Regions from separate parts of the Streptomyces sp. NPDC046727 genome, predicted to be linked through region 3. Evidence: riboswitches for the same ligand, from Rfam matches in the RefSeq annotation. Region 3 holds a riboswitch; each other region holds the start of a gene.

Region 1 (10,296 bases), on a different contig from region 3:
GTCGACTTGCCGCTGCCGCTGGGTCCGAGGACGCACACCACCTCGTGCTCGGCGACCTCCAGGCCGACGGCGTCGAGCACGGCCCGCCCGCCGAAGCGCACGGTCGCGGCGTCCAGGCTCAGCAGCATCAGAACTCCCCCGTCCGGTCGGTGCGCAACCGCTCCAGGAGCAGCAGAGCGGCGGCGCACACCACCATCAGAATGGTCGAAAGGGCCATCGCCTGGCCGTAGTTGAGATCGCCGGGGCGGCTGAGCAGCCGGGCCACGGCGACCGGCAGGGTCGGGTTGTCCGGCCTCGCGATGAACACGGTCGCGCCGAACTCCCCCAGCGACACGGCGAACGCGAACCCGGCGGCGACCAGCAGCGCGCGCCGCACCAGCGGCAGGTCCACCTCCCGCCACACCCGCCAGGGCCCGGCCCCGAGCACGGCGGCGGCCTCCCTGAGGCGTACGTCCACCGCGCGCAGCACGGGCAGCATGGTCCGTACGACGAAGGGGGCGCCGACCAGCGCCTGGGCGAGCGGCACCAGGATCCACGACTGGCGCAGGTCCAGCGGCGGCTTGTCGAGGGCGATCAGGAAGCCGAAGCCGACGGTCACGGCGGAGACGCCGAGCGGCAGCATCAGCAGCGCGTCGAAACCGCGCACCAGGCGGCCCGCGTCCCGGCGGGCCAGCGCGGCGGCGGCGAGCCCTCCGATCACCACGGCGATGGCGGTGGCGGCGACGGCGTACTCCAGCGAGGTCCACACGGCGTGCAGGGGCGCCACCAGGAACGTACCGCCGTCCGCGTCGGCCAGCGCCCGGTAGTAGCCGAAGCCGGGCGCGTCGAGCGAGCGGCGGACGAGGACGGCGAGCGGCAGGACCAGCAGCAGGGCGATGGTGCCGAGGACCCCGGCGAGCAGCGCCCACTGCCCGGCGCCGCGCGGCCGGCGGGCGGTGACGGAGGCGTCCACCAGCCTCAGGGCGGTCTCCCGGCGCCGTACCGTCCAGGCGTGCACGGCGAGGATCGCGCCGACCGCGACGAACTGGACGAGGGTGAGGACGGCGGCCGTGGACAGGTCGAAGACCTCGGAGGTCTGCCGGTAGATCTCCACTTCGAGGGTGGAGAAGGTGGGCCCGCCGAGGATCTGCACGACGCCGAAGGAGGTGAAGGTGAACAGGAACACCATCAGCGCGGCGGCGGCCACGGCGGGCGCGAGCGCGGGCAGGGTCACCTTCCGCCAGGCCGTCAGCGGCGAGGCGCCCAGCATCCGCGCGGCCTCCTCCTGCCGGGGGTCGAGCTGGGCCCACAGCCCGCCGACGGTCCGTACGACGACCGCGTAGTTGAAGAAGACGTGGGCGAGCAGGATCGCCCACACCGTGGTGTCCAGCCGTACTCCCCACACCTCGTCCAGCAGGCCGCCCCGGCCGACCAGCGCCAGGAAGGCGCTGCCGGCGACGACGGTCGGGAGGACGAAGGGGACCGTGACCACGGCCCGCAGCAGCCGCTTGCCCGGGAAGTCGAGGCGGGCGAAGACATGCGCGGCGGGCAGCGCGAGGAGCAGGGTCAGCGCGGTGGAGGCGAGCGCCTGCCAGGTGGTGAACCACAGCACGTGCCTCAGGTCCGGCTGGGTGACGACGTCCGCGATCCGCCCGAACTGCCAGGCGCCGTCCGCCTTCAGCCCGCGCGCGACGATCGCGGCCACGGGCCAGGCGAAGAACAGCGCGAAGAACGCGACGGGCAGGGCCATGAGCCCGAGCCGCGCCGCGTTTCCCCGCCGGGTGCCGGCTACTTCAGTACGAGCGAGGTCCACGACTTGACCCACTGGTCGCGGTTGGCGGCGATCTTGTCCGGGGCCATGGTCTCGGGATCCTTGGCGGCCGGCCCGTACTCGGTGAAGTCGGCGGGCACGGCGGCCCCCTTCACGACCGGGTACACGAACATGTTCAGCGGCATGTCCTGCTGGAACTCCTTGGAGAGCAGGAAGTCGATGAACGCCTTGCCGCCCTCGGTGTTCTTCGCGTTGCTCAGCAGCCCGGCGAACTCGATCTGCCGGAAGCAGGTGCCGGTCGCGACGCCGGTCGGGGCGGTGCTGGGCCGCTTCTTGGCGTAGATCACCTCGGCGGGCGGGGAGGAGGCGTACGACACCACGAGCGGCCGGTCGCCGCCGGCCTTCTTCCCCTCGGACGAGCCGGAGAACTCCTGGCGGTAGGCCTGTTCCCAGCCGTCGACGACCTTGACGCCGTTGTCCTTGAGCTTCTTCCAGTAGCCCTGCCAGCCCTCGTCGCCGAACTGCGCCGCGCTGCCGAGCAGGAAGCCGAGGCCGGGCGAGGAGGCGGCCGCGTTCTCGGTGACGAGGAGGTTCTTGTACGCGGGCTTGGCGAGGTCGGCGAAGGACTGCGGCGGGGTCAGCTTGTGCTCGCTGAACCAGGCCTTGTCGTAGTTGACGCAGATGTCGCCGTAGTCGACCGGGGTGACCCTGTGCTTGTCCTTGTCGAGCTGGTAGGCGGCCCCGACCGTGCCGAGCCCCTTCGCCTCGTAGGACTGGAACAGCCCGTTGTCGAGAGCCCTGGACAGCAGGGTGTTGTCGACGCCGAAGAAGACGTCGCCCTGCGGGTTGTCCTTGGTGAGGATGGCCTTGTTGACGGCCTGCCCGGCGTCGCCGGTCGGCAGGACCCTGACCTTGTACCCGGACTGCTTCTCGAAGTCCTTGAGCACGTTCTTGGACACGAACCACGAGTCGTGGCTGACGAGGGTCACGGTCTTGGAGTCCGCGGAGCCCTTGCCGTCCGTCGATCCGCACGCGGACAAGGTGATCAGGCCGAGGCCGACCGCCGCAGCCACGAGGGTCTTGGTGTGCATGTGAGTGTCCTCCTGGGGTTGGCCAGGAAGAACGCGGCCCTGCCCGGGACGGACCCGGGCAGGGCGCAACAGCATGAGTGATGACCGAACTTCCTACCCAGAATGACCTGGGCGAGGTTCAGAGGGTCTGCGGCCCTGTCCGCCGCACTCTCAGCGCTGTGGCGCTCCCCTGTCGGAATATGAAGATATGTGGACCCGGTCAGATTACCGCTCGGTGGCCGCGAGCTGACCGCAGGCTCCGTCGATCTCCTGACCGCGGGTGTCCCGGATGGTGACGGGCACCCCGTGCGCGGCGATGGCCTCGACGAACGCCTTCTCGTCCTCGGGCCGCGACGCGGTCCACTTGGACCCCGGAGTCGGGTTCAGCGGAATGAGGTTGACGTGCACGGGCTTGCCCTTGAGCAGCCGCCCGAGCCGGTCCCCCCGCCACGCCTGGTCGTTGATGTCCCGGATGAGCGCGTACTCGATGGACAGCCGGCGACCGCTCTTCTCGGTGTACTCGAACCCGGCGTCCAGCACCTCGCGCACCTTCCACCGCGTGTTCACGGGGACGAGGGTGTCGCGCAGCTCGTCGTCGGGGGCGTGCAGGGAGATCGCGAGCCGGCACTTGAAGCCCTCGTCGGCGAACCGGTGGATGGCCGGCACGAGCCCGACGGTCGAGACCGTGATCCCTCGCTGCGAGAGCCCGAGGCCGTCGGGCGCGGGATCGGTGAGGGCCCGGATGGCACCCACGACCCGGTTGTAGTTGGCGAGCGGCTCGCCCATGCCCATGAAGACGATGTTGGACAGTCGCGCGGGCCCGCCCGGCACCTCGCCGTCCCGCAGGGCCCGCATGCCGTCGACGATCTGGTGGACGATCTCGGCGGTGGACAGATTCCGGTCCAGCCCCGCCTGCCCGGTCGCGCAGAACGGGCAGTTCATCCCGCATCCGGCCTGCGAGCTGATGCACATGGTGACCCGGTCCGGATACCGCATCAGCACGGACTCGACCAGCGTGCCGTCGAACAGCCGCCACAGCGTCTTGCGGGTGGTCCCCTCGTCGGTGGACAGATGCCGGACGACGGTCATCAGCTCCGGGAACAGGGCTTCCTGGAGCTTGGCACGCGAACCGGCGGGAATGTCGGTCCACTGCTCCGGGTCGTGCGCGTACCGCGCGAAGTAGTGCTGCGAGAGCTGCTTGGCACGGAACGGCTTCTCACCGATCCCGGCCACCGCGTCCTTGCGCTCGGCGGGCGTGAGGTCGGCGAGATGCCGCGGCGGCTTCTTGGCTCCGCGCGGGGCGACGAAAGTGAGTTCTCCGGGCTTAGGCATGGCTGTACCAGTGTCGCAGATCCACATGGGTGACCTGGAGCTGTCGCTCCGGACGACTGTCATCGGTGGTCGTCACCCTGTAGGACCAGGTCACGGCGCCATCTTTCGATCCCTACCGCCCGGCGCTCGGCAACCGGGTGTGCAGGCAGGGGCAAGAGATCACAATGTCTTGACCTGGCCGCCATCGATGGTGAACTCGGCTCCTGTGATGTTGCCGGCGAGCGGGGAGGCGAGGAAGAGAGCCAGATCGGCGACTTCGTGAGCTTCGGTGACGCGTCCTGTGGAGATGCCCATGCTCTGCGGCACGACCGCATCGATGGCTTCCTGCGCGGTGGTGCCGGCCTGGGCTGCCGTGGCATCGGCGAAGCCGCCCGGCGCGGTCCAGAAGGGAGTGCGAACCGGCCCCGGGGCGATCGCGTTGACCCGGACGCCTCGCGGTGCGAACTCCTCGGACAGCGACTTTGTCAGGCTGCTCAGCCCGGCCTTGGCCGCGGAGTAGTCCACGACCATGGGGAAGGGTAGACGCGCGTTGATGGAGCTGATGTTGATGATGGAACCCCCGTCCACGGCCAGCAGGTGAGGAAGCGCAGCGCGGCTGGCCCGGACCGCGCTGAACAGGGTCATGTCGAAGATCCGTTGCCACTCGGCGTCGTCGATGTCCAGGAAGCTCGGACGGGGCGTCGCGGTACCCACATTGTTGACCAGGACGTCGACCCTGCCGTACTGGTCCACCGCGTGTCGGACGAGTGCGCCCGGTCCGTCTGCGGTGGACAGGTCGACCGGGACTGCTGTGACGCCGTACTTCTCGTGGAGCCCTTTGAGCTCGGGAGTAATGCTCCGGCTGCCGACGGTGACATGTGCGCTTTCACGGGCGAACGCATCGGCGATGGCGAGGCCGATGCCCTTGCTCGCTCCGGTGACGACGGCGACCCTGCCCTTGAGCTGGAGGTCCATGGCGGTCCTTTTCCGGGTTGGTCACCCCCTGTATCGAGGGTAGGCAGAACCGGCGCCGCCGGCTCAGGCGGGCAGCAGATCGGGTTGTCGGCGGGACGATGCCGCTCCTCGGCATCCACGTCGAGGGCAGTCTGTTGCTGGGGCCGCTCATGCTCGTCGTCGGGCGAGGGACTCGACACGACCTGCCCTCGATCGGATGGGCCGCTGCCGCCGTTGGGTGGCGCGCTGAACCCCGTTTTGGCCGCAACACCAGGGGCATACGGGTACCAAGTGGTGCATAACGGGCAGATCAAGGGGGCTCGACCGCAATGTCAACAGGGACACTTCTGGCAATTATCATCCCCGTCGTAGTGGTGATCGCTCTCGTCGCCACGGCAGCCTTCTTGTACATGCGCCGCCGCCACCTACGCGAACGCTTCGGCCCCGAGTACGAACGAACAGTCGAGGGCGCTGACAACAGATTGGCCGCCGAGCGTGAGCTCAGTGCGCGGGAGAGGCGCCATGACTCTCTCGACATCAAGCCGCTGTCCAGCAGCGTGCGGGAACGGTACGCCCGGGACTGGACCAGCGTGCAGGACGAGTTCGTGGACCGGCCCAACGATGCCGTGCATGACGCCGACCGTCTGGTCACCTCTCTGATGCACGAGCGCGGCTACCCGACCGGGGAATTCGAGCAGCGCGTGAAGGATCTTTCAGTCGAGCATGGCCGCACGCTGGAGCACTATCGGGCCGCACACGAGATCGACGCACTCAGCGTCCAGCACAAGGCCACGACCGAGCAACTGCGCGGCGCCATGGTGCACTACCGCGAGCTCTTCGACGAACTGCTCTCCGACGGTGGTCAGCCTCGCCACGCCCGGGCCTGAACCCGCTCACCACCGCATGCCGACAGATCTTGAAGGACGAAGGGATGGAGGAGACATGGAACGCGAACACGCGCCGGGCCCCGAGAGGGGACTGTCCACCGAAGACCTGGCCCAGCCCCGCGCCGGCAGCAGGGGTGAACCGCGGGCGCAGTCCGAAGCGCCTGTCTACCCCGGCGAGAGCACAGCCCCGCCTCAAGAGACTGCCGAAGGGCAGGGGCGTGAGGCTGCCGCAGTACCGGACGACGAGAGTCTTCACCTCCTCGCGCCGGAGGAAGAGGAGCATCTCCGGGAGCGGTGGCAGGAGATCCAGAACGAGTTCATCGACGACCCCCAGGACGCCGTACACACGGCCGACTCCCTGGTCGCCGACGTCATGCAGCAGCTCGCCGAGACGTTCTCCGAGCAGAAGCACGAGCTGGAAGGCCAGTGGAACCGGGGCGAGGAGGCGGACACCGAAGATCTGCGTAGGGCCCTCCAGCACTACCGTTCGTTCTTCAACCGCCTGCTCACCGCATGACGGAACACGGGCCCAGGGCGGCTCTGGCGTCCGCCGTGGAGCGGGCGTGGTTCCTGGCGTCCAGGTGGAGCGTGCGACTGTAGATCCCCCGCCGGAGGCACTGTAAGTACCGGTCCGCTCGTGAACACGGCATGCATGCCCTGAGGCACTTCTACGCCTCGGCCCCCTATCCGCGCCGAACGCGCTGGTAGGGGGCTTGTTGCTGCCCGACTACCGCCAGTTCTCCGGGCTTGGGCATGGCCTTACCAGTGGCGCAGATCCACATGGGTGGCCTGAAGAGCGTGCGGATGCCCCACCTTCGGGTGGATTGAATGACGGATACCCGTCAATCCGCCCGTCTCCGTGCTCTGCTTTGCCTGCTCCTCATCGGAAGGAGCACCGGAAAGGGGGAACACATCGTGCGCCAGAAGATTCGTCCCAAGGCGTGGCTCGCTGCCCTCGCGGCCACTGTGAGCGCCGCGGCCGTATTGCTCGCACCGGCCACGGCCCACGCCCGTGGACCCGAGCGAGCAGCCGCCGGGTACCTCAACCTGCACCAGTGCCTGTACTACTCGGGCTCGGCGACCAACCACTTCACCACGGTGGTGCCGAGCAGCGACGGACGCTTCCTGGCGGGCAGCAACGTGTCCGCCACCGCCGACAGCCGGCCGACCTGCGGCGCGGGAGACGGCAACTACGGCCTCGTGCCGGTGCTGTCCGGAGTCAAGGCTCTCGACCTGCGGGCCGGGCGCTATCTGAACGTGCACCAGTGCATGTACTACTCGGATGCGGCCACCAACCACTTCTCGACGGTGGTGCCCAGCAGCGACGGACGCTTCCTGGCGGGGACCAACGTCTCCGACACCGCCGACACCCGTCCCACCTGCGGCGCGGGAGACGGCAACTACCAGCTCGTCCCCGTCCTGTCGGGCGTCAGGACTCTCGACCTGACCACGGGGCGGTACGTGAACCTGCACCAGTGCATGTACTACTGGGACGGGGCCGCCAACCACTTCTCGACGGTGGTGCCCAGCGGCGACGGACGCTTCCTGGCGGGGACCAACGTCTCCGCCACCGCCGACACCCGTCCCACCTGCGGCGCAGGAGACGGCAGGTACCAGGTCGTTCCGGTGCTGTCGGGCGCGAAGGCGTTCGACCTGGCCTGATGATCCGTCGCTCGCCCGGCCGGGCCTAGTCGTCGTCGCTGTCCATGCTGCTGCTCCCGCCCCAGCTTCCGCGCCGCTTCTTCTTCCCGGAGCTGCTCACCGCGTCGCCCAGCGCGAGCGTCAGGATCGCCACGACGCGGGCCCAGCGCGGCCCGCCGCGCTCCGCCCACACCACACAGACGCATCCGCCGACGACGAGCGCCAGGACGCCCAGCAGTAGAAAGATCATGTTCCCCACGACGCCGCACGTACGTGAGCGGTTCCGCCAGGTCCGTCACCAGGTCACGGGCAGGGTCCGCGGCCCGCGGATCAGGCCCTGGCGCTGGAACTCGACCTCCTCGGCGGGCACGGCCAGCCGGATGCCGGGGAACCGGGCCAGTACGGAGCCGATCATGACCTCCGCCTCCATACGGGCCATGCCAGCGGCCAGGCAGTGGTGCGGGCCGTGGCCGAAGGCCAGGTGGGCGCGGTTCTCGCGGTCGAAGTCCAGGGCGTCCGGGTCGGGGAACACCTCGGGGTCGCGGTTGGCGGCGACGTACGCGTTGTAGACCACGTCACCGGCGCGGATCAGTCGGCCGCCGACCTCGACGTCCTCGGTGGCGACGCGGGGGATGCCGACGCCGTTGCGGTGCGGGACGTAGCGGAACAGCTCCTCCACGGCTCGGGGCAGCAGCTCCGGCTCGCGGCGCAGCCGGTCCAGCCGGTCCGGGTGCGTGAGCAGCGCGTACATCATCGAACCGCTGTTGTTGCGGACCGCGTGGCCGCCGCTGACCTTGACGGCGATGGCGAGGGAGATCGCCTCGTCGTCGGTGATCTCGCCCGCCGCGGCCGACCGCGCCAGCACTCCGGCCAGGTCCTCGCGGGGTTCCTCGCGGCGGCGCCGGAGCAGTTCGACGATCCGGGCCCGGGTGGCCCGCGCGGCCTCCTTCGCGCGCTCCTCGGACCCGGCTCCCGCGGACAGCAGGGCCTCGCCCGTCTCCGCCCAGCGGTGCCAGTCCCTCTCCTCCACGCCGAGGAAGTCGCGGATCACGGCGATCGGGAAGGGGCCGTGCAGATGTTCCATGAGGTCGGCCGGTGCGCCGGCGCGTGCCATCCCGTCGAGCAGTTCGGCGGCCCGGCGCTCGGCGAGCGGGCGCAGCCGCCGCATGCTCTCCCCGGTGAACGCGCGGGCCACCACCCGGCGCAGCAGGCTGTGCCGGGGCGGATCGATGTACTGCAGGCCCGCCGTCTGCGAGGCCACCGGCACCGGGCGCATGGTGGTGACGTCCCGGCCGACGACCCGGGCCCGCGAGAAGCGCGGATCGGCGGTGACGAGGCGGACATCCTCGTACCTCGTGACCAGCCAGGCGTACCCGTCGCCGTACGGCAGCCTGATCCGGCTGACCGGCTCCTCACGCAACAGCTCGTCCAGGAACGGGTCGGGGTCGAGCGCGGGCAGATCATCCACGGGCCAGAACCGCACGGGCGGGGGTGGCGGGGCGAGCGGGGCCGGGGCCGGGTCGAGCGGGGCAGAGGCAGGGGCGGCTGTCGGATCGAGCGGGGCCGAGGCGGGGGTGGTGGTCGGGTCGAGGGGCATCGGGCGTACTCCCTGCTGCTTCGCCGGGCGGCGGGGACAGGCCGTCCTGTGAGGGAGTCTGCCGCGCACGGGCTTCGGCCGCCGATTTGTGCTGCGGCATCCGGGGGCCGGTCTCCTCGTGCGGTCCCGGATCCCGGGCACGACGACGGCCCCCGCCCTGCGATCAGGACGGGGGCCGTAGAGCCGTACCGCGTTCTGCGTCAGCTGCTGCCGACGAAGACCACCATCAGCAGCCACACCACGGGTGCCGTGGGCAGCAGCGAGTCCAGTCGGTCCATGATGCCGCCGTGCCCGGGAAGCAAGGTGCCCATGTCCTTGATGCCCAGGTCCCGCTTGATCATGGATTCGCCGAGGTCGCCCAGCGTGGCGCTGGCCGCGACCGCGAGGCCCAGCAGCAGGCCCTGCCACCAGGCGCCGTCGTCGATCAGGAACTGCATGCACAGCGCGCCCGCGACCATCGCGAACAGCACCGCGCCCAGCAGGCCCTCACGGGTCTTGCCGGGGCTGATGCGCGGGGCGAGCCTGTGCTTGCCGAAGCGCCAGCCGACCGCGTACGCGCCGGTGTCGCTGACGACGGTGAGGAGCAGGAAGGTCAGGACCCGCCAGGGTCCGTCGGCGGCGGTGAGCATCAGCGCGACGAACGTGGCCAGGAACGGCACGTAGAACGCCGCGAAGACGCCGGCCGTGACGTCCTTGAGGTAGCCCTCCGGCGGTTCCGTCATCCGCCAGACCAGCACGGCCAGCGCGGTGAGGGCCATGGCGACCCACGCGCCCTCGGCGCCGCGCACATAGCCGGCGACGACCATCGCCGCACCGCCGACCGCGAGCGGCACGAGCGGAGCCTTGATGCCCTTGCGCTCCTGGAGCCTGCTGGTCAGCTCCCACAGACCGACGACGACGGCGACCGCGATCACGCCGACGAAGACGGCCTTCTTGATGAACAGGGACGCGACGATCACCACACCGAGCCCGACACCGACACCTATGGCCGCGCTCAGGTCACGGCCCGCGCTCTTCTTCTGCGGCGCTGGCGCCGGCTGCGGGGCGTCGGGCATGGGCTCCGGGTTCTGGGTCTCGGCCGGGAGT
Region 2 (10,296 bases), on a different contig from region 3:
GGCCCGACCACCACGGCCGAGGAGGCGCTGCAGTACATCGACCGCCTCGACCCCGAGCGGGAGCCCGGCCGGCTGACCTTCATCGTCCGCATGGGCGCCGACAAGATCCGCGACAAGCTCCCCGAGCTGGTCGAGAAGGTCACGGCGTCCGGTGCGACGGTGGCCTGGGTGACCGACCCGATGCACGGCAACACCTTCGAGGCGGCCTCCGGGCACAAGACCCGCCGCTTCGACGACGTGCTGGACGAGGTCAAGGGCTTCTTCGAGGTCCACAAGGCGCTCGGCACCCACCCGGGCGGCATCCACGTGGAGCTGACCGGCGACGACGTCACGGAGTGCGTGGGCGGCGGCGACGAGATCTTCGTCGACGACCTGCACCAGCGCTACGAGACGGCCTGCGACCCGCGGCTGAACCGCAGCCAGTCGCTGGACCTGGCGTTCCTCGTGGCCGAGATGTACCGGGACCAGTGACCGGGAACCGCTGAGCCACCCTGGGGCGCGGATCACATCCGATCCGCGCCCCACCCACTTTTGCGCGTGCCGTGGGATGGGTAAGGTTAGGTTTGCCTCACCGGAAAGCGGGATGGCAGGAGAATCAACGATCCCGTCGGGAGGTGAATCCGCGTGTATGTCTGCAGCTGCTTCGGCATCACCGAGGCCCAGGTCAAGCAGCACGCGGAGAACGGCGCCTGCACCCCGCGCCAGATAGCCTCCGCCTCCAAGGCGGGCACGGACTGCGGGTCGTGCGTGCGCCGGATCCAGGCCCTCCTCGGCCGGGGCGCCTGCCCCCGCCGGGAGCTGATCAACCGGCACGCCCCGGCTCTCGAACGGCTGGACGACGCGGCCTAGCCGCTCTGGGCCCGAAGCCGCTCAGTGCGCGCCCGGTCCCGACGCGTCGGGCTGGCTCTGCTCGATCACGGTCGAGAGGTAGAGCGCCTCGCCCAGCTTGTCCACGAGTTCCAGCTGGGTGTCCAGGTAGTCGATGTGGTGCTCCTCGTCGGCCAGGATGGCCTCGAAGATGTTCGCCGATGTGATGTCGTTCTTCTCCCGCATCAGCTGGATGCCCCGGCGCAGCCGGTCGATGGCCTCGACCTCGATCTGCCGGTCGGCCTGGAACATCTCGGTCACCGTCTGCCCGACCTGGACGTGGAACAGCCGCTGGTAGTTCGGCAGGCCGTCCAGCAGCAGGATGCGGTCGGTGAGCAGCTCCGCGTGCCGCATCTCGTCGAACGACTCGGCCCGCGTGTACTCGGCGAGCTTCACCCACCCCTTGTGGTCCTGGAGCTTGGAGTGCAGGAAGTACTGGTTGATCGCGGTCAGCTCGGCGGTCAGCTGTTCGTTGAGCAGTTCGATGACCTCGGGGTCGCCTTGCATGCGATGGACTCCTTCCGGGCAACTGGCATCAGTCGATAGCGCCGCATGATCGCACCGCCCGTGAAGATCGTCCAGTAAGTGCATACTTAGTAAGTAAGTGCTGGCTTACCCTAGTTGTCCGATTCGTCGGAGGGTGGTCAAGGGTACCGCCCAAGGTCTGTCAGGATGGATACATGGGTCATCCGGTGGAGCGAGAGTCTGGGGCAGCGGCAGGGTCCGAGCTTCCGCCGGGTCAGCGGCTCCAGCGTGGCTGGCCGGTCACGCACTACGGTCCCGTCCCGAAGTTCCGGCCCGAGCGCTGGGAGTTCCGGGTCTTCGGTGCCACCGCGGACGGTGACAAGCGGACCTGGAGCCACGAGGAGTTCACGGCCCTGCCGTACACCACCGTGGTGGCCGATCTGCACTGCGTGACGAAGTTCAGCATGATCGGCGCGGAGTGGGGCGGAATCCCGGCCCGCGCGATCCTGGACCTGGCCCCGCCGGCGCCGGATGTCACCCATGTGATGGTCTGGGCGGAGTACGGCTTCAGCTCGAATCTGCGCCTGTCGGACTTCGCCTCCGACCGTACGATCTTCGCCACCCACAAGGACGGCGAACTGCTCACCGCCGAGCACGGCTTCCCGGTCCGCCTGATCGTCCCCCACCTGTACGCCTGGAAGGGCCCCAAATGGGTCCGGGGTGTGGAGTACATGACCACCGACCGCCGCGGCTTCTGGGAGGAGCGCGGCTACCACAACATCGGTGACCCCTGGAAGGAGCAGCGCTACTCCTACCAGGAAGAGCCCGGGGACGGCCCCGAGCTCTGATTCCCGGCCTGCTCAGTGGTGGTACTGGTGCACCGCCGCGTGGCCCTTGCCCCGACCGATCATCCACTTGTTGACCGGGGTGGTCACGACGAAGGCGAGCACGAGCGAGGCCGCGAGCGAGATCCAGAACAGCGCGTCGCCCAGCATGGCGTCCATCGCGGACGGCCAGACCAGGATCACGCCGTTGTCGATCAGCTCCATCACGGCGATGGACAGGGTGTCCGCGGCCAGTGCCACCCGGAAGGCGCTACGGAAGTCGACGCCCGCCTTGAGTACCCCGCGCAGGGTGAGCGAGTAGCCGAAGAAGAAGGCCAGCACGATCGCCGTGATCATCGTCGGCAGGTTCCCCCACCCGAACGCCGTGCCGATGACCATGCCGAGCACCTCGCCGATGGCGCAGCCGGTGAGGCAGTGCAGGGTGGCCTGGGCGGCCATGGGCCAGGTGGCGGCGGACGCGTGGTGGTGCGCGTGCGCGCCGTGGTGGTGAGCGTGTGCTTCGTGGTGGTGAGCGTGCTCTGTGTGCTCTGCGTGTGCTTCGTGCTGCATGACTGCCCCCATGTCAGGTAACGGCTCCTGCGCCCAGCAAGAACCGTATACCCCCCAGGGGTATTCCCCAAGTGGTTATCCGTCGCGCAGTTTTTTCAGCCGCTCCACATCCGCCGCGTGCCCCTCCTTGCCGCCCGGCGTCTCGATGATCAGCGGGACGCCCTCGGTCGCGGGGTGGGTCATGAGCGCCCGGAACGGGTCCTCGCCGATATGGCCGGCGCCGATGTTCGCGTGCCGGTCCTTGTGGGCGCCCACCACATCCTTGGAGTCGTTGGCGTGGATCAGCTTCAGCCGGCCCTCGCCGACGGTGTCGACCAGCAGGTCGAGGGTCTGGTGCATGCCGCTCGGCCCGGTCAGGTCGTGCCCCGCCGCGAAGATGTGGCAGGTGTCCAGGCACACGCCCAGCTTCGGGTGGGCGTCCAGCGCCTCGAAGTACGGCCCGAAGTCCCAGGTCCGCGAGCACAGCGAGGCGCCCTGTCCGGCGGTGGACTCCAGGAGCAGGAACGGGTCGTCGTCGTGGATCAGCTCGTCCAGCAGCGGCAGCATGTGCGCGCGCACCTGCTTCAGCGCCACCTCCCGGGCCCGCCCGCCGGTCGCGCTCCCGGTGTGCACGACCACACCCAGCGCGCCGATCTCCCGCCCGCGCCGCAGCGAGTGCCTGAGCGACTCCACCGACTTCTCCACGGTCGCCTCGGTGTGCGAGCCGAAGTTGATCAGGTACGGGGCGTGCACGTACGCCGGGATCGACTGCTCGGCGCACGCCGCGCGGAAGGCCTCGTCCTGCCGCGGGTTCCCGGCGGGCGTGGCCCAGCCGCGCGGGTTGGCGACGAAGACCTGCACGGTCTCGGCCTTCAGATCGTGGGCGTACGACAGCCCGACGGAGTGCAGGCCGCCGGCCACGGGCACATGGCCGCCGACGGGGTTGCGGGGGAGGGAGGAGTAAAGCGGACTCACCCGTTCAGGGTGTCATGCCCGCCCGGTGCCCGAACCGCGGTCCCCGGTGACTCCGGTCACCGGATGGTGATCGTGATCGTCGACCCCTTGGGTGCCGTGTCGCCGCCGTCCACCGACTGCTCCTTCACGGTGTCGCCGAACAGCCCGAGCAGCCCGCGGTCCTCGTCCACCTTGAAGCCCGCGCCCTCCAGTGCCTCGTGGGCGTCGTCCACGCTGTCGCCGACCACGTCCGGGACCTCGACCATCTCCGGGCCCTTGGACAGCGTCAGCGTCACCGTGTCGCCCTCGGCGGCCTCGCTCCCGTCGCCCGGGCTCTGCGCGGCGACCTTGCCCTTGTCGTACTCGGAGTTGACCCGCGCGGTGGCGACCTTCACCTTCAGCCCGGCGTCCGTCAGCTCCTGCTTCGCGCTGTCCAGGTCGTCGCCGGTGACGTCCGGCACGTCGATCGGGCTGCCCTTGCTGACGACCAGGGCGATCGCCGAGCCCGCGTGCCGCTTGGTGCCCGCGTCCGGCGTCGTCCCGATCACCGAGCCCCTGGGGACGTCCTCGCTGAACTCGCGGGTGACCATGCCCGGCTCCAGGCCGTCCGCCTTCAGCCGCGCCCGCGCCTTCGCGAGCGTCTGCCCCCGCACGTTCGGCACGTTCACCGTCTCCGGGCCCAGCGACACGGTCAGCGTCACCGAGTCGTGGTCCCGGATCCGCGCGCCGGGCGCCGGGTCGCTGCCGATCACCGTGCCCCGCTCGACGGTGTCGCTGTAGGCGCGCTTGACCTGCCCGACGTCGAGCCCGGCCGCGTCCAGCCGCTCCTTCGCCTGTGCCTCGGTCTTCGCCAGCAGCGGCGGCACCTTGGTGAACTGGCCGGAGTTGATGTACCAGATCCCGACGCCCACGCCGAGCACCACGAGCACGGCGGCGAGCATCGCCAGCACGGCGCGCGGGGGCCGCGCCGGGCGCCGGCGGGGCGGCACGGGCGGGCTCTGGAAGCGGGCGGTGCGGTCGGTGCCGTCGCCTGCGGCCTGTGCCGGGACGTCCTCGTTCACGGGCAGCGGCCGGGGCACGGTCAGCGCGCGCGGGATCACGCTCGTGCGGTCCTCGGCGTTGTCGTGCGCCGCGGTCAGCGCCTGCGGCGGCAGTGTGTCCAGCTGCTCGTCGGTCAGCGGCCGACGGGCCTCGCGCACCTCGGAGAGGAGCGCCACGGCGTCGTGCGGCCGGATGTCCGGGTGGCGCGCGGTCGCCGACGCCACCAGCTCGTCCAGCTCGTACGGCAGCCCCGGCACGAGCGCCGAGGGCGGCGGCACGTCCTCGTGGAGGTGCTTGTAGAGCACCTGGGCCGGGGAGTCCCCGGAGTGCGGCTTCGTGCCCGTCAGCATCTCGTACAGGACCACCCCGCACGCGTACACGTCGACGCGCGGGTCGGTGGTGCCCTGCTCGATCTGCTCGGGCGCGAGATAGGACACGGTCCCGAGGACGGCACCCGTGGTGCTGGTCACCGTGTCCACGGAGCGCACCAGCCCGAAGTCGGCGACCTTCACCCGGCCGTCGTCCCCTATCAGCACGTTCTCGGGCTTCATGTCGCGGTGCACGAACCCGGCCCGGTGCGCGGCGCCGAGCGCGGCGAGCACCGGCTCCAGGATGTCCAGCGCGGCCCGCGGCTGCAGGGCGCCCCGCTCCCGCAGCACGTCCCGCAGGGTGCAGCCGGCGATGTACTCCATCGCCAGGTAGACGTACGACCCGTCGGTGCCCTGGTCGAAGACCTGCACCACGTTGGGGTGGTCGAGCCGGGCGACGGACTTCGCCTCCCGGATGAACCGCTCGACGAAGGACCCGTCGGCCGCGAGTGTCGGGTGCATCACCTTCAGCGCGAGCACGCGGTCCAGGCGGGTGTCCAGGGCCCGGTAGACCGTGGCCATCCCGCCGGCCGCGATGCGCGCGTCGACGCGGTAGCGGCCGTCGAGCACCTGCCCGACGAGGGGGTCCTGAAGGGTCGTATCCACGAGAGGGGAGTCTACGAGGACCGACCGACAGCCCTGCCCGTTCGTCCCTGATAGCACCGGGACTGAAGCCGACCTGTGACGCTTCGCACAAACCCGCGGCCGCCGACGGCGGGGGCCCCACGGGAATCAGAACGCAGGACGCTCAGGATCCAGCACGGCCAAGCCCTCCGCGGGAGACGACGCCTCCGCGAGATACCGACGGGGGATCCGCCCGGCCAGCCGGGCCAACCGGCCCCCCTCCACGGCAAGCCGCATCGCGGCAGCCATCCGCTCCGGCTCCTGCGCCCGCGTCACCGCGGAGGCGAGCATCACCCCAGCGCACCCCAGCTCCATCGCGAGCGCCGCGTCCGACGCCGTACCGGCCCCCGCGTCAAGGATCACCGGCACGCGCGCGTGCTCCACGATCAGCTGGAAGTTGTGGGGGTTGCGGATGCCCAGCCCGGACCCGATCGGGGAGCCGAGCGGCATCACGGCGGCGCACCCCACGTCCTCCAGCTTGCGCGCGAGCACAGGGTCGTCGTTCGTGTACGGCAGCACCGTGAAGCCGTCGTCGACCAGCGTCTCCGCCGCCTCCAGCAGCTCCACCGGGTCCGGCAGCAGCGTCCGCTCGTCGGCGATGACCTCCAGCTTGATCAGGTCGGTACCGAGCGCCTCCCGGGCCAGCCGGGCGGTCAGCACGGCCTCACCCGCGGTGAAACAGCCCGCCGTGTTCGGCAGCACCCGGATGCCGAGCTGCTCCAGCACCGACAGCACCGAACCGTGCACGGAGGGGTCCACCCGGCGCATCGCGACCGTCGTCAGTTCCGTGCCGGAGGCGACCAGCGCCCGCTCCAGCACCTCCAGGCTGGGCGCCCCGCCCGTGCCCATGATCAGCCGGGACGAGAAGGTCAGCCCACCGAGGACCAGGGGATCGTCGGCCATGGCTCAGCCCCCCTGCACGGCGGTGAGGACTTCGACCCGGTCGCCGTCGGCGAGGGCGGTCGTCGCCCACTGCCCGCGCGGGACGACGGTCTCGTTGACGGCGGCGGCCACCCCGCGCGGTGCCGCGGTCAGGGTCCGCACCAGCGCGTCCAGCGCGGTGCCGGGCGCGACCTGGCGGGGTTCGCCGTTGACGGAGACGGTGACGGAGAGGTTGGCGGAGAGGTTCATGCGGGCTGCTCCAGCTTGTCCGTCGTGTGCATGAGCGCGGCGCCGAACCGCCGCGGGGTGAACGGGCGTGCCTCCTCGGGGAGTTCACCGGTGACCAGCGCGTGCGCCAGCACGTCTCCGGTGACCGGGGTGAGCAGCACCCCGTTGCGGTAGTGCCCGGTGGCCAGCAGCAGCCCGGCCAGGCCGGACGGGCCGAGCAGCGGCGCGTTGTCGGGGGAGCCGGGGCGCAGCCCGGCCCGGGTCTCGGTGAGCGGCAGCTCGGTGATGCCGGGCACCAGCTCGTGGGCGTCGCGCAGCAGCTCGTACACGCCCCCGGCGGTGACCGTCGTGTCCCAGCCCAGCTCCTCGCTGGTGGCGCCGACGACCAGTTCGCCGTTCTCCCGGGGCACCAGGTAGACATGGCTGCCGCGCACCACGGCCCGCACGGTCCGGCTCAGGAACGGCGCGTACCGGCGCGGCACGGTCAGCCGCAGCACCTGCCCCTTGACCGGCCGCACCGGGGGCAGCAGCTCGTCCGGCACGCCCGTGAGCCGCCCGCTCAGGCTCCCGGCCGCGAGCACCACCTGCTCGGCGCGCAGCGCGGTGCCGTCCGCCGTGGTGACCCCGACGGCACGGTCCCCCGCCACGTCCAGCCGCTCGGCCCAGTCGCGGTGGAACACCACCCCGGACCGCTCGCACGCGGCCACCAGGGCCGCCGCCAGCCGGCGCGGGTCGATCTGGTGGTCGCCGTCGACCCGCAGCCCGCCGCGCACCCCCGGCGCGAGCATCGGCTCAAGGCGCCGGCAGTCCCGCCCGGACAGCCACTCCGACTCCAGGCCCGAGCGCTGCTGCAGCGCGTGCAGTTCGCGCAGGTGGGCGCGGTCGTCGGCGTCGAGCGCGACGGCGAGGGTGCCGCAGCGGCGGTAGCCGAGGTCGTGCCCGGTCAGTTCGGTCAGCTCGGCCGCGAACTCCGGGTAGCGGCGGGCCGACTGCAAGTTCAGGGCGAGCAGGGTCTCCTCGCCGTAGTGCAGTTCGGTGACCGCGGCCAGCATCCCGGCCGCGACCTGCGCGGCCCCGCCCCCGGGCTCGGGGTCCACCACGGCCGTGGCGAACCCGCGCTGCGCCGCGCGCCAGGCCGTGACCAGGCCGATGATTCCGCCCCCGATGACGAGGACGTCGGACGTACGTGACGACATGGGCGTCCAGCCCCTCCCTTCGCCGGCATGACCCGGATCAGGTTCGTACGGTCGGAGGCCGCCAGCCTCCCTCTCAGCCCGGTGCGTCCGGGCTCCCGCGAGTGCTTGTACGGTGGCCACCCTAGCCCGCCCCCCTCCTCACCCGTAAGGGAGCCCTGCTTCATGGCCCGGTCGCTCGACGGACTGATCCTCGCCCCCGTGGCGGACCAAGCCCCAGGTCAGGTGGGCACCCGCACCCGGTTCGCGTACCACGAGAAGGACGGCGGGATCTGGGCCGAGTACGCCGGCGGCGACGTCGTGCGCGGTCATCTGGTCGGCACCCGCGAGGGCGACCGGCTCGACTTCCGCTACGTCCAGCTGAAGACCGACGGCTCGACCTCCTCGGGGCACTGCATGTCCACCGTCACGGAACTGCCGGACGGGCGCGTGCGGCTCGACGAGACCTGGGAGTGGGAGTCCCAGCCCGGCTCCGGGACGAGCGTTGTGGAGCAGGTCACCGAGCACGCCCCCTGACTGACGGATCATCAATTGTCTATGGTGATCGGGTGAGCGAGCAGACAGCGCAAGAGGGCACGTCACCGGGGCGGCGCGTGGTCGTCGTCGGCGCGGGCATGGCCGGGGTGCAGACCGCGGTCGCCCTGCGGGAGCGGGGCTTTCCGGGCCCCGTGACCGTCATCGGCGCCGAGCCGCACCAGCCGTACGACCGGCCGCCGCTGTCGAAGGCCGTGCTGCTCGGCAAGGCCGAGGACTCCGCCTTCGACGTGGACTTCGAGTCCCTCGGGGTCGAGCTGCGGCTCGGCTGCGAGGTGCGGGGCCTCAGGCCCGCCGCGCACGAGCTGGACACCGAGGCCGGTCCGGTGCCGTACGACGTCCTGGTCCTCGCCACCGGCGCCGAACCGATCACCCTGCCCGGCACCGAGGGCGTGCCCGGTGTGCATCTGCTGCGCACCCTGGACGACGCCGAACGGCTGCGGCCCGTGCTCGCCCGGCAGCACGACATCGTGGTCGTGGGCGCCGGCTGGATCGGCGCCGAGTTCGCCACCGCCGCCCGCGAGGCCGGCTGCGCGGTGACCGTCGTGGAGGCCGCCGAACGCCCGCTGGCCGGCGCCCTGCCCGCCGAGGTCGCCGCACCCATGGCCGCCTGGTACGCCGACGCGGGCGCTCAGCTGCGCCTGCACGCGCGCGTGGAGCGCGTCGAGCCCGGCGAGGTGGTGCTCGCCGACGGCGCCCGGCTGCCCGCGGGCGCGGTCGTCGTCGGTATCGGCGCCCGCCCCGCCACCGCCTGGCTCGCGGGCTCCGGCATCGAGCTGGGCGCGCACGGCGAGGTCCTCGCCGACGCCCGTCTGCGCACCTCCCTGCCGGACGTGTACGCCGTCGGCGACTGCGCGTCGTTCCCGTCGGCCCGCTACGGCGAGCGGCTCCTCGTCCACCACTGGGACAACGCCCTGCAGGGGCCGCGCACGGTCGCCGCGAACATCCTCGGCGAGACCGACGTGGTCTACGACCCGGTGCCGTACTTCTGGTCCGAGCAGTTCGGCCGCTTCGTGCAGTACGCCGGCCACCACCCCGCTGCCGACCGCCTGGTCTGGCGCGGCGACCCGCAGGGCCCGTCCTGGACGGTGTGCTGGCTGCGCGAGGACCGCCTGGTGGCCCTCCTGGCGGTGGGCCGCCCCCGCGACCTGGCCCAGGGCCGCCGCCTGATCGAGGCGGGCCGCGCCATGGATCCCGAGGCCCTGGCGGACCCGGCACGGCCCCTGAAGGACGCCACGGCGGACTAGCACACCCTCCCACCTGGACCTGCCTGACTTCCGACTGTCAGTGGGGGATGGCAGGCTAGTTCCCGTGACCGAGATTGACGCAAAGATTGATGCTCTCGTCCCCGCCTGGCTCACCCTCCCCGACATCGCCGAGATGCTCGACGTCGAGGTGACACGTGTGCGGCAGCTGGTCAAGGAGGGCCAGCTCATCGCCGTACGCCGAGGTGAGAACCGGGCGCTGCACGTCCCCGCCGCCTTCATCGACGGGGACAAGGTCGTCAAGGGCCTGTCCGGGACCCTGACGCTCCTGCGGGACGACGGCTTCACGGTCGAAGAGATGATCGAGTGGCTCTTCACCCCCGACCCGACCCTGCCCGGCACCCCCGCGCAGGCCCTGAGCGAGAATCGCGGCACGGAGGTGAAGCGCCGCGCCCAGGCGCTCGCCGTCTGAGCCGACCCGCACCAGGAGGTGGCGTGCGGCCCCCACCACCTGCGCCCCGGCGACATCGTCCTGGTGGGCCCCGAGGAGCCGGCCGGTCCG
Region 3 (10,296 bases):
GGTGGCCCACAAGTTCCACCACATCAGCGAGGATCTCAGGGTGCTCGTCGTGTTCTCTCCGCCCGAGGCGTGAGCCGGGACCCCGGGGTTCCCTAGGGGACGCGTCAGGGGAGGACAAGGGATGCGATGCCCCCGCAAAGGCCCCCCGCGGCCCTAGCATCGAGTGCGGAACATCGACAACGCATGAGAACGAAGGACGAGGCGATGCGAGAGATCTTCGCGGGGCTGCCGTGGTGGGTGAAGTGGGTCGCGGTGCCGGTCATCGCCCTGGTCGTGTTCGGTGGCCTGATAGCGACCGTGGTCGGCTTCGTGATCGGCCTGCTGTTCAAGGCGCTGGTCTTCGTCGCCCTCGTCGGCGGACTGATCTACGTCGTGCGCAAGTTCATGGGGAACTCCTCGTCGCGCAGCGACTGGTGAGGCGTCCGGGAGCCGGTGTCAGGTGACGGGAGCACCGGTTCCCTCGGGCGGGGGAAGTTTCCCCGGGGGGCCGTCTGCACGCGGTGCGGACGGTTAAAGTCCGGAACTCTCCACGGGGTCCGGCCCCGTGGGTGGCGCAGACCCCTCCGTGCTCTTCCTTCGCACGGGCTGCCCCTCGCGCTTCGGGAGTGACCCTTGGCCACGGTTGACACCGCACCGGCAGAATCCCACGCACCCCCCACCACCCCACCGCGCTCCTGCGCATCCCCCGGCCGACCGGCTCCCCTGGCCGTCCCCGGCCAAGTGCAGGCACGCACAGAGAACCTTCCCGGCCCTGCGGCTGCGACTGACCTTCCCGGCCCCCGGCCCGCGGCGGACCTCTCCGGCCCTCCGCCTGCCGGGGACCTCTCCGGCCCTCCGCCCTCCGCCCGTCGGCCGGAACCACCGGCCGCCGCCGGATCCAACGCCACGCTCATCGGATCCGTCCAGCGCGCCATGCGCCTGCTGGAGACCGTCGCCGCGCACCCCTACGGCGCCCCGGCCAAACAACTCGCCCGCGAGACCGGCCTCGCGCTGCCCACGGCGTACCACCTGTTGCGCACTCTGGTGCACGAGGGCTATCTGCGGCGGGAGAAGGGACTGTTCCACCTCGGCGACGCGACAGAGCGGCTGGCCCGCAGCGGAGCGCAGCAGAAACGTCGCAGCGCGGTGGCGGACACGCTTGCGCACTGGTGCGATTCCCTCGGTGTGCCGGTGTACTACGCGCTGTACCGGGACGGGGAGATCGAGGTCATGTGCGTCTCCGACTCCCGTCAGGCGCCCGCGGTCGAGGAGTGGGCGGACTTCCGCGAGACCGGCCATGCGCACGCGATCGGGCAGTGCCTGCTCTCCCAGCTGGACGAGGACGCGCGACGCGACCATCTCGCCCGGTATCCCGTGCAGCCCCTCACTCCGTACACCGTGCGGGACAACGACGCGCTGCTGCGCCGGCTGGCCCGGATGCGGCGGATGGAAACCGCGGTGGAGCGTCAGGAGTACGCGGTCGGGACGGTCTGCGCGGCGATCCCGATCACGGTCGGTACCACCGCGGCCACCATGGCCATCTCCCTCCCCGCCCATCAGGCGGACCGGCTGCTTCCCGCGGCCCAGCGGCTGCAGGCGGAGATCGGGCGGCACCTGGGGGCTCTCGCGCTCTCTATCAGTATCTGAAATCTTACTCCTTGTGATCTGCCGTGTACGTTCAGCAAGATTTGACCACGGTCAGAGGGATCAATCCCGGCCAGTCGATGTCATATCGGGGTAGGCGATGCGCGAGTCCGTACAAGCAGAAGTCATGATGAGCTTTCTCGTGTCGGAGGATCTCTCCTTCCGTATCCCGGTGGAGTTGTGCTACGAGACAAGTGATCCCTATGCCGTGCGGCTCACCTTTCATCTGCCCGGTGATGCCCCGGTGACCTGGGCCTTCGGGCGGGAGCTGCTGATCGACGGGGTCGGCCGCCCGTGCGGGGAGGGCGATGTGCGCATCGCCCCCGCCGATTCCGAGGTGCTGGGCGAGGTGCTGATCCGGCTTCAGGTCGGTGGCGACCAGGCCCTGTTCCGCTCGTCGGCGCCACCGCTCGTGGCCTTCCTCGACCGCACGGACAAGCTCGTGCCGCTCGGTCAGGAGGGTGCGCTCGCTGATTTCGACGCCCATCTCGACGAGGCTCTGGACCGCATCCTGGCCGAGGAGCAGAGCGCCGGCTGAAGCGTTACGGCAAGTGACACTGGACGCTCCGCCGTGCCACGTGGAACCGTGCAGGAACGCTTCTGCAGGGGGCGGGCGCCCGCCCCCGCCGCACTCACCGCTTCCGGCGCCGCCCCCGCCCGCCCCGCGCGGGCGCGGGCTGGGCCCCGGCCGGCGCCCTGCCGTCCGGGCCGGGCCGGTCGGCCGACACGACCAGCGCGGCCAGCGCCGTGGTGACCGGGACCGAGGCGACCAGACCGATCGAGCCCACCAGCGTGCGCACGATCTCCTCGGCCACCAGCTCGCTGTTGGCCACGGTCCCGACGCTGCTCTGCGCGATCGAGAACAGCAGCAGGAGCGGCAGCGCGGCACCGGCGTAGGCGAGCACGAGCGTGTTGACCACGGACGCGATGTGGTCGCGGCCGATGCGGATGCCCGCCCGGTACAGCCCGCGCCAGCCCATCGAGGGGTTGGCCTCGTGCAGTTCCCAGACCGCCGACGTCTGGGTCACCGTCACATCGTCCAGGACGCCGAGCGAACCGATGATGACGCCGGCCAGCAGCAGACCGCTCATGTCGATCGACGGGTACAGGCCGTGGATCAGGCCGGTGTTGTCGTCCGTGTTGCCGGTCAGCGCGGCCCAGCCGATGAACAGTGAGCCGAGCACACCGATCAGCAGGAGCGAGATCAGCGTGCCGAGCACCGCCACCGACGTACGGGCCGACAGTCCGTGACACATGTACAGCGCGATCAGCATGATGGCGCTCGATCCGACCACGGCCACCACCAGCGGGTTCGCCCCCTGCAGGATCGCCGGCAGGATGAACAGCGTCAGCACCAGGAAGCTCACGGCCAGCGCGATCAGCGCCATGACACCACGCAGCCGGCCCACCACGACCACGGCCACGGCGAAGATCCCCGCGAGCAGCGACATGGGGAACTGCCGGTTCACATCGGTCACCGCGTACTGCAGTTCCTTGGGGGCCGAGGGCTCGTAGGCGACCACGACCTTCTCGCCCTGGTGCAGTTGCCGCGACTGGTCAGGTTGCACGACCTCGGTGAAGGTACGGCCCTTGTCCTTGCCGGTGTCGACCCGGACGGTCGCTTTCTTGCAGGTGCCGTTGGCCTCCTGCTGCGCCGATGTGCCTTCGGCGGTGGAGGTGTCCCCGGTCGGGGGGACGCCGGAGGCGTTCACCGACTTGCAGCTGACCTCTACGACCCGGGTGACCGTTGCCTGCTGGGTCTGCCGGTCGAAGCCGACGCCGGTGCGCTTGTGCGACGGTGCCTCTCCGGGCCAGAGCACCACGAGCCCGACCAGGACCGCCGCGGTGAAGGGGACCAGGATCGCGGCGATGACCTTGCGCAGGTGCTTGGAGACGGGGGCGGCGGGGCCGTGACTGTGAGTGTGGCCGTGCGAGTGCCCCGGCCCGTGCCCAGGTTCACGGCCGCCCTCAGGGGCTCCGTGGCCGTGTCCGACGCCTTCGCCCGAGCCCGCTCGGCGGAGCGGCTCGGGCGGCTGGTGGGGGTACTGCTCCATCCTGGTCACCGCCCGATCATCGCAAGAACGGTGGGGGCCCACTGTTCACCGCGCCACAAATAACGCTAGCGTGGAGGCACCTTTGCACACGCGGGAGCTCGGAGCACCGGGCTGAGAGGGCGCTGACCTCCGTAGACGCGATGTTTCACGTGGAACGAGCGATGTTCCACAGGAAACGTCGGCAGACGGAATCCGCTGCGTCGACCGCCGAACCTGTTACCGGGTAATGCCGGCGTAGGGAGTAGGTCTCATGACCAACAAGGACGCACGCACGCCTGCCTCCGTTCAGGACGAGAAGTCCCAGGAGGCCGGGAAGTCCATCGGCTGGCACAAGGCGTACGTCGAGGGCTCGCGCCCCGACATGCGGGTGCCGGTCCGCCAGGTGCACCTCACCAACGGGCAGTCGGTCACGCTGTACGACACATCGGGCCCGTACACCGATCCACTCGTCGACACGGACGTCCGCAGGGGCCTGGCGCCGCTGCGGGACAACTGGATCATCGCCCGCGGCGACACCGAGGAGTACGCGGGCCGTCCGGTTCGTCCCGAGGACGACGGGATCAAGCACACCTCGCCGCGCGGCGGGCTGCGGAACCTGGACGCGGTCTTCCCCGGACGCCCGCGCCAGCCGCGACGGGGTCGCGGTGGCCAGGCGGTGACGCAGCTCGCGTACGCCCGCCGAGGCGAGATCACGCCGGAGATGGAGTACGTGGCCATCCGGGAGAACGTTTCGCCCGAGGTGGTCCGCGAGGAGATCGCGGCGGGCCGGGCCGTGCTCCCGGCCAACGTCAACCACCCGGAGATCGAGCCGATGATCATCGGCAAGCGGTTCCTGGTGAAGGTGAACGCCAACATCGGCAACTCCGCGGTGACGTCCTCCATCGAGGAGGAGGTCGAGAAGATGACCTGGGCGACCCGCTGGGGCGCCGACACGGTCATGGACCTGTCCACCGGCCGGAACATCCACACCACCCGCGAGTGGGTCCTGCGCAACTCCCCCGTGCCCATCGGCACGGTGCCGCTCTACCAGGCCCTGGAGAAGGTCGACGGCAGGGCCGAGGACCTGACCTGGGAGATCTACAAGGACACCGTCATCGAGCAGGCCGAGCAGGGCGTGGACTACATGACCGTCCACGCGGGCGTCCGGCTGCCGTACGTCCCGCTCACCGCCAACCGCAAGACCGGCATCGTCTCGCGTGGCGGCTCGATCATGGCCGCGTGGTGCCTGGCGCACCACAAGGAATCGTTCCTGTACGAGAACTTCGAAGAGCTGTGCGAGATTCTCGCCGCTTACGACGTCACGTACTCGCTGGGCGACGGCCTGCGCCCGGGCTCGATCGCGGACGCCAACGACGAGGCGCAGTGCGCGGAGTTGAAGACGCTCGGGGAACTCAACCGCATCGCCAAGCGTTTCAACGTACAGACGATGATCGAGGGCCCCGGGCACGTCCCGATGCACAAGATCAAGGAGAACATCGACCTTCAGCAGGAGATCTGCGATGAAGCTCCGTTCTATACGCTCGGCCCGCTGACCACGGACATCGCGCCGGCGTACGACCACATCACCTCCGGCATCGGTGCCGCGATGATCGCCTGGTGGGGCACGGCGATGCTCTGCTACGTCACGCCCAAGGAGCACCTGGGCCTGCCCAACCGGGACGACGTCAAGACCGGCGTCATCACCTACAAGATCGCCGCGCACGCCGCGGACCTCGCCAAGGGGCACCCCGGCGCGCAGGAGTGGGACGACGCGCTGTCCGACGCCCGCTTCGAGTTCCGGTGGGAGGACCAGTTCAACCTCGCCCTGGACCCGGACACGGCACGGGAGTTCCACGACGAGACCCTGCCGGCCGAGCCCGCCAAGACGGCCCACTTCTGCTCCATGTGCGGTCCGAAGTTCTGCAGCATGAAGATCTCGCAGGACATCCGGCGGGAGCACGGTGGCAGCCGGGCCGAGATCGAGCAGGGCATGGCACAGAAGTCGAAGGAGTTCGCGGCTGCCGGCAACCGGGTGTATCTGCCGATCGCCGACTGACTCGCGCACGGTGAACTCGCCGCGCCGGCCGTCCCGTAGGCGGGCGGCTGGGGCGGCACGGGGGCATGAGACGGGGCTGCTCGGAGCAGGGCCCGGTCACTCGGGCCGGTGCTCCGGGCCGCCGAAGTCGGGGCTCGTGTAGTCGGGGCTGGTGTAGTTCGGGCGGCCGGACGCGGCGCCGTCGTCGGGGCTGCTGAAGCCTGGGCGGCCGTAGCCCAGGCGCGGTATGCGACCGGTCGGGGCGGGTGGGGCCGTGTGGCGCACGGCGGTGGGGCCGGGCTCGGCCAGTGCCTCCCGGAGGAACGGCAGGATGCCGCGCTCCAGCAGAGCGTTCCGCCATGCCTCCCGGGCCCTGGCCAGCTCCTCGTGCGCCGTGTCCCGTGCCCGGGCGTCCGCCGGATCGCTGTTGCGCAGGGCGGTGAGCAGCAGCCCGACGGCCGCGACGAGGATCGCCGCCGCGGTGATGGCACCGAACACCCAGCCGGTGGTGAGCATGGTCCGGGCGAGGGTGTGCCCGGGGTCCAGCATCTTCAGGATGTAGCCGACGAGCAAGAAGATCATCGCGGCCGTTCCGGAGAGGACGGGAGCCAGGACGGCGATGACCGCGATGGCGCCCGCGCCGGTGCTCTCGGCGGCTTCGCCGAGGGTGGTGGCGAGGTCCGCGGCGGCCGGATCCGGGGCGAGGGCATCGGAGTTGTCGGCCGCGGGCGGGACGGACAGCGCCGGGTGGCGCAGCTCGTCGCGGACCCTGACGTAGTGCTGGTACTCGGCCGCCGCGGCTGCCGTGATCAGGGCGGAGGCGTTGAGCGCCATGGTGCGCAGTTGTTCGGCGTTGAGCCGCTGTCCGACAGCGGCCAGTTCCGGTCGGTGTGGTGCGGAGCGCAGCGCCTCATCGAGGAGCCGCTCGAATTCCTGGCGGTCCTCGCTCTGCAGGTGCTGCGGAACGCTGTTCATGTGCATCCCCCGATGCTCCGTAGGGCTTGGGGCTCGCACGCCGGCGAGCCGTCGGGCAGAAACGGAGGGGAGCCTGCTACGGATAAGCCGATGGTAGAGCCGTGACGGCGCACGGTGACAGGGGTTGCCGGAAATTGCGTGCCGACCTGGGTGTACGCAGCCGGAGGGCGCCTGCCCGCGGAACGGTCAGATATCCAGGGGGAGTTGCCGGACCAGTAGCTTTCCGGCCATGGTCACGCCGCCGTCCATGGCGATGGCGAGCCCGTCGGCGTAGATGTGCGGTCCCTCGACGACCGGGCCGGTTCCCTCCTCGCCGTCCTCGGAGCCGACTTCGCCGAGGAGGTAGGGAATGGGGCTGTGCCCGTGAACGACCCGGGTGCCGCCGTACGTATCGAGGAGGGAGCGCACGGCGTCGGCGCCGCCCTCGTCCCGGAAGGAGAAGCGCTTGGTGAACTTGCGGAACAAATCCCAGACCTCGTCCGCGTCGTTGCGGGTCAGAGTCTCGCGGACGGTGTCGTTGACCGCTTCGATGGAGTCGCCGTAGTCGAGATAGGCGGTCGTGTCGGAGTGGATGAGCAGATAGCCGTCGACCTCCTCGACGGCGTCGAGGCGGGCCATCCACTGCAGATGGTGGTCCTGGAGGCGGTCCATGTCGGTCTTCTGGCCGCCGTTGAGCAGCCAGGCCGCCTGGAAGGTGGCGGTGCCCGCGCCGGAGTTGACGGGCGTGTCGCCGAACCGCTTGGCGCCGAGCAGCAGCAGCTCGTGGTTGCCCATGAGGGCCTTGCAGTAGCCGCCTGCCGCGGCGGCCTCGGCGGACAGCCGCATGACCAGGTCGATGACACCGATGCCGTCCGGGCCGCGGTCGGTGAAGTCGCCGAGGAACCACAGCCGGGTGGTGCCCGCGCACCACTGGCCCGAGGCGTCGATCAGGCCCTGCGCCCGCAGGGCGGCCACCAGCTCGTCCAGGTAGCCGTGGACGTCGCCGACGACGTAGAGCGGTCCGGGCCCGGTCGCGGGCTGCGGTGCCGGGGAGGCGGGGGCAGGGGCGGGCTCGACGGGGACCTGGAGGGTGTCGCCGCGGTTGATGACGGGCAGGTCGCGCTGGGTGGGGGTGTAGCCCTCGGGGTACGCCTCGTCGGCGGCCGGGACGGCGTTGCCGGGGTGGACGCTACGGACGTACGGACCGGTCTCGTGGACGTACGCGGGTACCCGGAAGTCGCGCAGCGTCGCCGTCCGCTCCGCCTCGGGTCCCTGACCGGCCCCCTGAGTCATCAGACCCCTCCACCATCGCGCCGCATCTGAACCGCTTCGGACTGCCTGGTCGCAGCGGTCCGCGGTGTCGTGGGCCCATCATAGGAATGCGCGTCGCGCCGTGTGATGACCCAGGGGTGGTGAATCGGAACAAGACTCCAGTTCACCGCGGCTTTCGCCCCGTTTGGGCAGATGTTCGACCAGCTGTCGGCCGGCCGAGCCCTCGGCCGGCCGGTCTCCGTGCCGCACCGGCCGGGCCCGTACCGGCCGATGCGGCGAGCGGCGCTACTTGTCGTCCGGTGTCCGCGGCGGGCTGACCGTCGTGCGCGGGGACCGCCGCTGCGAGGAGGTGCGCACGATCAGTTCGGTCGGTATCACCTGCTCGACCGGCTGGTCGGACTCGACGCCCTCGATGGCGTCGATGAGGAGCTGGACGACGGCGGTGCCGATGCGGCGCGGCTTCAGCGAGAGCGTGGTGATGGGCGGCTCGGTACTGGCGTACACGGTGGACTCGCTGCAGCACACCAGCAGCAGGTCGTCGGGGACGCGGAGGCCGTAGCGGCGGGCGGCGGCGAGCAGGTCGGTGCCGTTGGGGTCGAACAGCCCGTAGACCGCGTCGGGCCGGTCGGGGCGGGCGAGCAGCCGGTCGGCGGCGACGGCGCCCGCGCACGGGTCGTGCGCCGGGTAGGCCTCGTAGACCGGGTCCTGGCCGACCCGGTCGCACCAGCGCAGGTAGGCGGTGGTCGACAGGTGGGTGTACGTGTCCGTCGAGGTGCCCGTGAGCAGGCCGATGCGGCGGGCGCCGGCGTCGGCGAGGTGGTCGAGGATGCCGAGCACGGCGGCCTCGTGGTCGTTGTCGACCCAGGCGGTGACGGGGAGGGAGCCGGCCGGGCGGCCGTCGGAGACGACGGGCAGGCCCTGCCGGACGAGTTCGCTGACCACCGGGTCCTGGTCGGAGGGGTCGATGACGACCGTGCCGTCCAGGGCGACGTTGGACCAGACGTCATGGCGGGAGGTCGCGGGGAGAATGACCAGGGCGTAGCCGCGGGCGAGCGCGGCCGAGGTGGCGGCCCGGGCCATCTCGGCGAAGTATGCGAACTCCGTGAAGGTGAAAGGTTCATCCCCGTACGTCGTCACGGTCAGGCCGATCAGACCCGACTTGCCGGTACGGAGGGTGCGGGCGGCGGCCGAGGGTCGGTACCCCAGCCGGTCGGCGACCTCGCGGACATGGCGCCGGGTGGCATCCGGGAGCCGGCCCTTGCCGTTGAGAGCGTCGGACACGGTCGTGATGGAGACCCCGGCGGCGGCGGCGACGTCTCTGATGCCCGCCCGACCCGGCCGGCTGCCTCGACGTGAGGTTTCCGCGCGGCTCACCTGGTGCTTCCCTGCTGCTGTCATGGCGAGCCGATAGTAGGGCTCATGCGGTGGGGTAGTGCGGACGCATATGCACGCGTTGACAGGCACGTTTCTGCATGGTCATGGGGGGTCAACCTCCTTGGAATGAAAGGAAGTTGACTGCTTCAATAGTAAGACGTGACTTGTCAACGCGTGTGGGCCTGCCAAGTGCCCGATGTCTCGAAGAGGTCTCAACTCACCTTCACGGGGGATGCGCGCCACGGCGCAAGCCACCGGCGCGTAGATATATGTACGGCGCGCCCCCCGAAACGTACGCCTTCGTACGGTGATGCCCTTGATGCCGGTGGGAGTGCGGGACGCAGCTCGTCCTGGGAGGGTGCCCGCACTCCTGGCCCTCACGCACCTGTACGCAGCGGCGCCGAATCCTCATAAGGTGAGGAGTATTGGAAGCCGGCGGTGTCGACGGGTCGCCGGTGGTCGTGAGGAGGACTGCGGTGAGCGAGACGAGCCCCAAGCTGCGCGCCGAGCTGGAGGGTATCCCCACCTACAAGCCGGGCAAGCCGGCCGCGGCCGGCGGTCCGGTCGCCTACAAGCTGTCTTCCAACGAGAACCCGTACCCGCCGCTGCCGGGTGTGCTGGAGAGCGTGTCGGCAGCGGCCTGTGACTTCAACCGCTACCCGGACATGGCCTGCACCGGGCTGATGAACGAGCTGTCCGAGCGCTTCGGCGTGCCGCTCTCCCACCTGGCCACCGGGACCGGTTCGGTGGGTGTCGCCCAGCAGCTGATCCAGGCCACCAGCGGCCCCGGTGACGAGGTGATCTACGCCTGGCGGTCCTTCGAGGCGTACCCGATCATCACGCAGATCAGCGGGGCCCGGTCGGTGCAGGTGCCGCTCACGCCGGGCGATGTGCACGACCTGGACGCGATGGCGGAGGCGATCACCGACCGGACGCGGCTGATCTTTGTCTGCAACCCCAACAACCCGACCGGCACGGTGGTGCGGCGGGCCGAGCTGGAGCGGT

Evidence for each region. Region 3 has a riboswitch for thiamine pyrophosphate ahead of thiC (phosphomethylpyrimidine synthase ThiC). Riboswitches for the same ligand answer to the same signal wherever they lie in the genome.
Region 1: another riboswitch for thiamine pyrophosphate. It lies ahead of ABZ937_RS20440 (thiamine ABC transporter substrate-binding protein); the one in region 3 lies ahead of thiC (phosphomethylpyrimidine synthase ThiC).
Region 2: another riboswitch for thiamine pyrophosphate. It lies ahead of thiO (glycine oxidase ThiO); the one in region 3 lies ahead of thiC (phosphomethylpyrimidine synthase ThiC).

Annotation. Positions count from the first base shown of each region.
Region 1 is NZ_JBEYYR010000015.1:125,380-135,675, forward strand. It holds gene ABZ937_RS20430 (ABC transporter ATP-binding protein) at 1-128, opposite strand, end outside; gene ABZ937_RS20435 (iron ABC transporter permease) at 128-1,729, opposite strand; gene ABZ937_RS20440 (thiamine ABC transporter substrate-binding protein) at 1,768-2,841, opposite strand; TPP riboswitch at 2,914-3,022, opposite strand; gene rlmN (23S rRNA (adenine(2503)-C(2))-methyltransferase RlmN) at 3,046-4,152, opposite strand; gene ABZ937_RS20450 (oxidoreductase) at 4,312-5,106, opposite strand; gene ABZ937_RS20455 (hypothetical protein) at 5,415-5,972, shown strand; gene ABZ937_RS20460 (YtxH domain-containing protein) at 6,028-6,489, shown strand; gene ABZ937_RS20465 (hypothetical protein) at 6,888-7,634, shown strand; gene ABZ937_RS20470 (hypothetical protein) at 7,660-7,863, opposite strand; gene ABZ937_RS20475 (cytochrome P450) at 7,909-9,210, opposite strand; gene ABZ937_RS20480 (phosphatidate cytidylyltransferase) at 9,411-10,296, opposite strand, start outside.
Region 2 is NZ_JBEYYR010000033.1:42,808-53,103, forward strand. It holds gene ABZ937_RS31965 (class II 3-deoxy-7-phosphoheptulonate synthase) at 1-471, shown strand, start outside; gene ABZ937_RS31970 ((2Fe-2S)-binding protein) at 625-849, shown strand; gene bfr (bacterioferritin) at 871-1,374, opposite strand; gene ABZ937_RS31980 (sulfite oxidase-like oxidoreductase) at 1,548-2,180, shown strand; gene ABZ937_RS31985 (DUF4396 domain-containing protein) at 2,193-2,726, opposite strand; gene ABZ937_RS31990 (deoxyribonuclease IV) at 2,802-3,680, opposite strand; gene pknB (Stk1 family PASTA domain-containing Ser/Thr kinase) at 3,737-5,674, opposite strand; gene ABZ937_RS32000 (thiazole synthase) at 5,801-6,595, opposite strand; gene thiS (sulfur carrier protein ThiS) at 6,599-6,823, opposite strand; gene thiO (glycine oxidase ThiO) at 6,820-7,998, opposite strand; TPP riboswitch at 7,996-8,107, opposite strand; gene ABZ937_RS32015 (hypothetical protein) at 8,161-8,511, shown strand; gene ABZ937_RS32020 (FAD-dependent oxidoreductase) at 8,544-9,776, shown strand; gene ABZ937_RS32025 (Rv2175c family DNA-binding protein) at 9,841-10,206, shown strand.
Region 3 is NZ_JBEYYR010000023.1:84,676-94,971, forward strand. It holds gene ABZ937_RS26210 (cupin domain-containing protein) at 1-73, shown strand, start outside; gene ABZ937_RS26215 (DUF5326 family protein) at 205-417, shown strand; gene ABZ937_RS26220 (IclR family transcriptional regulator C-terminal domain-containing protein) at 892-1,626, shown strand; gene ABZ937_RS26225 (SsgA family sporulation/cell division regulator) at 1,724-2,161, shown strand; gene ABZ937_RS26230 (YibE/F family protein) at 2,256-3,677, opposite strand; TPP riboswitch at 3,758-3,935, shown strand; gene thiC (phosphomethylpyrimidine synthase ThiC) at 3,928-5,712, shown strand; gene ABZ937_RS26240 (hypothetical protein) at 5,809-6,672, opposite strand; gene ABZ937_RS26245 (metallophosphoesterase) at 6,853-7,938, opposite strand; gene ABZ937_RS26250 (LacI family DNA-binding transcriptional regulator) at 8,203-9,315, opposite strand; gene hisC (histidinol-phosphate transaminase) at 9,768-10,296, shown strand, end outside.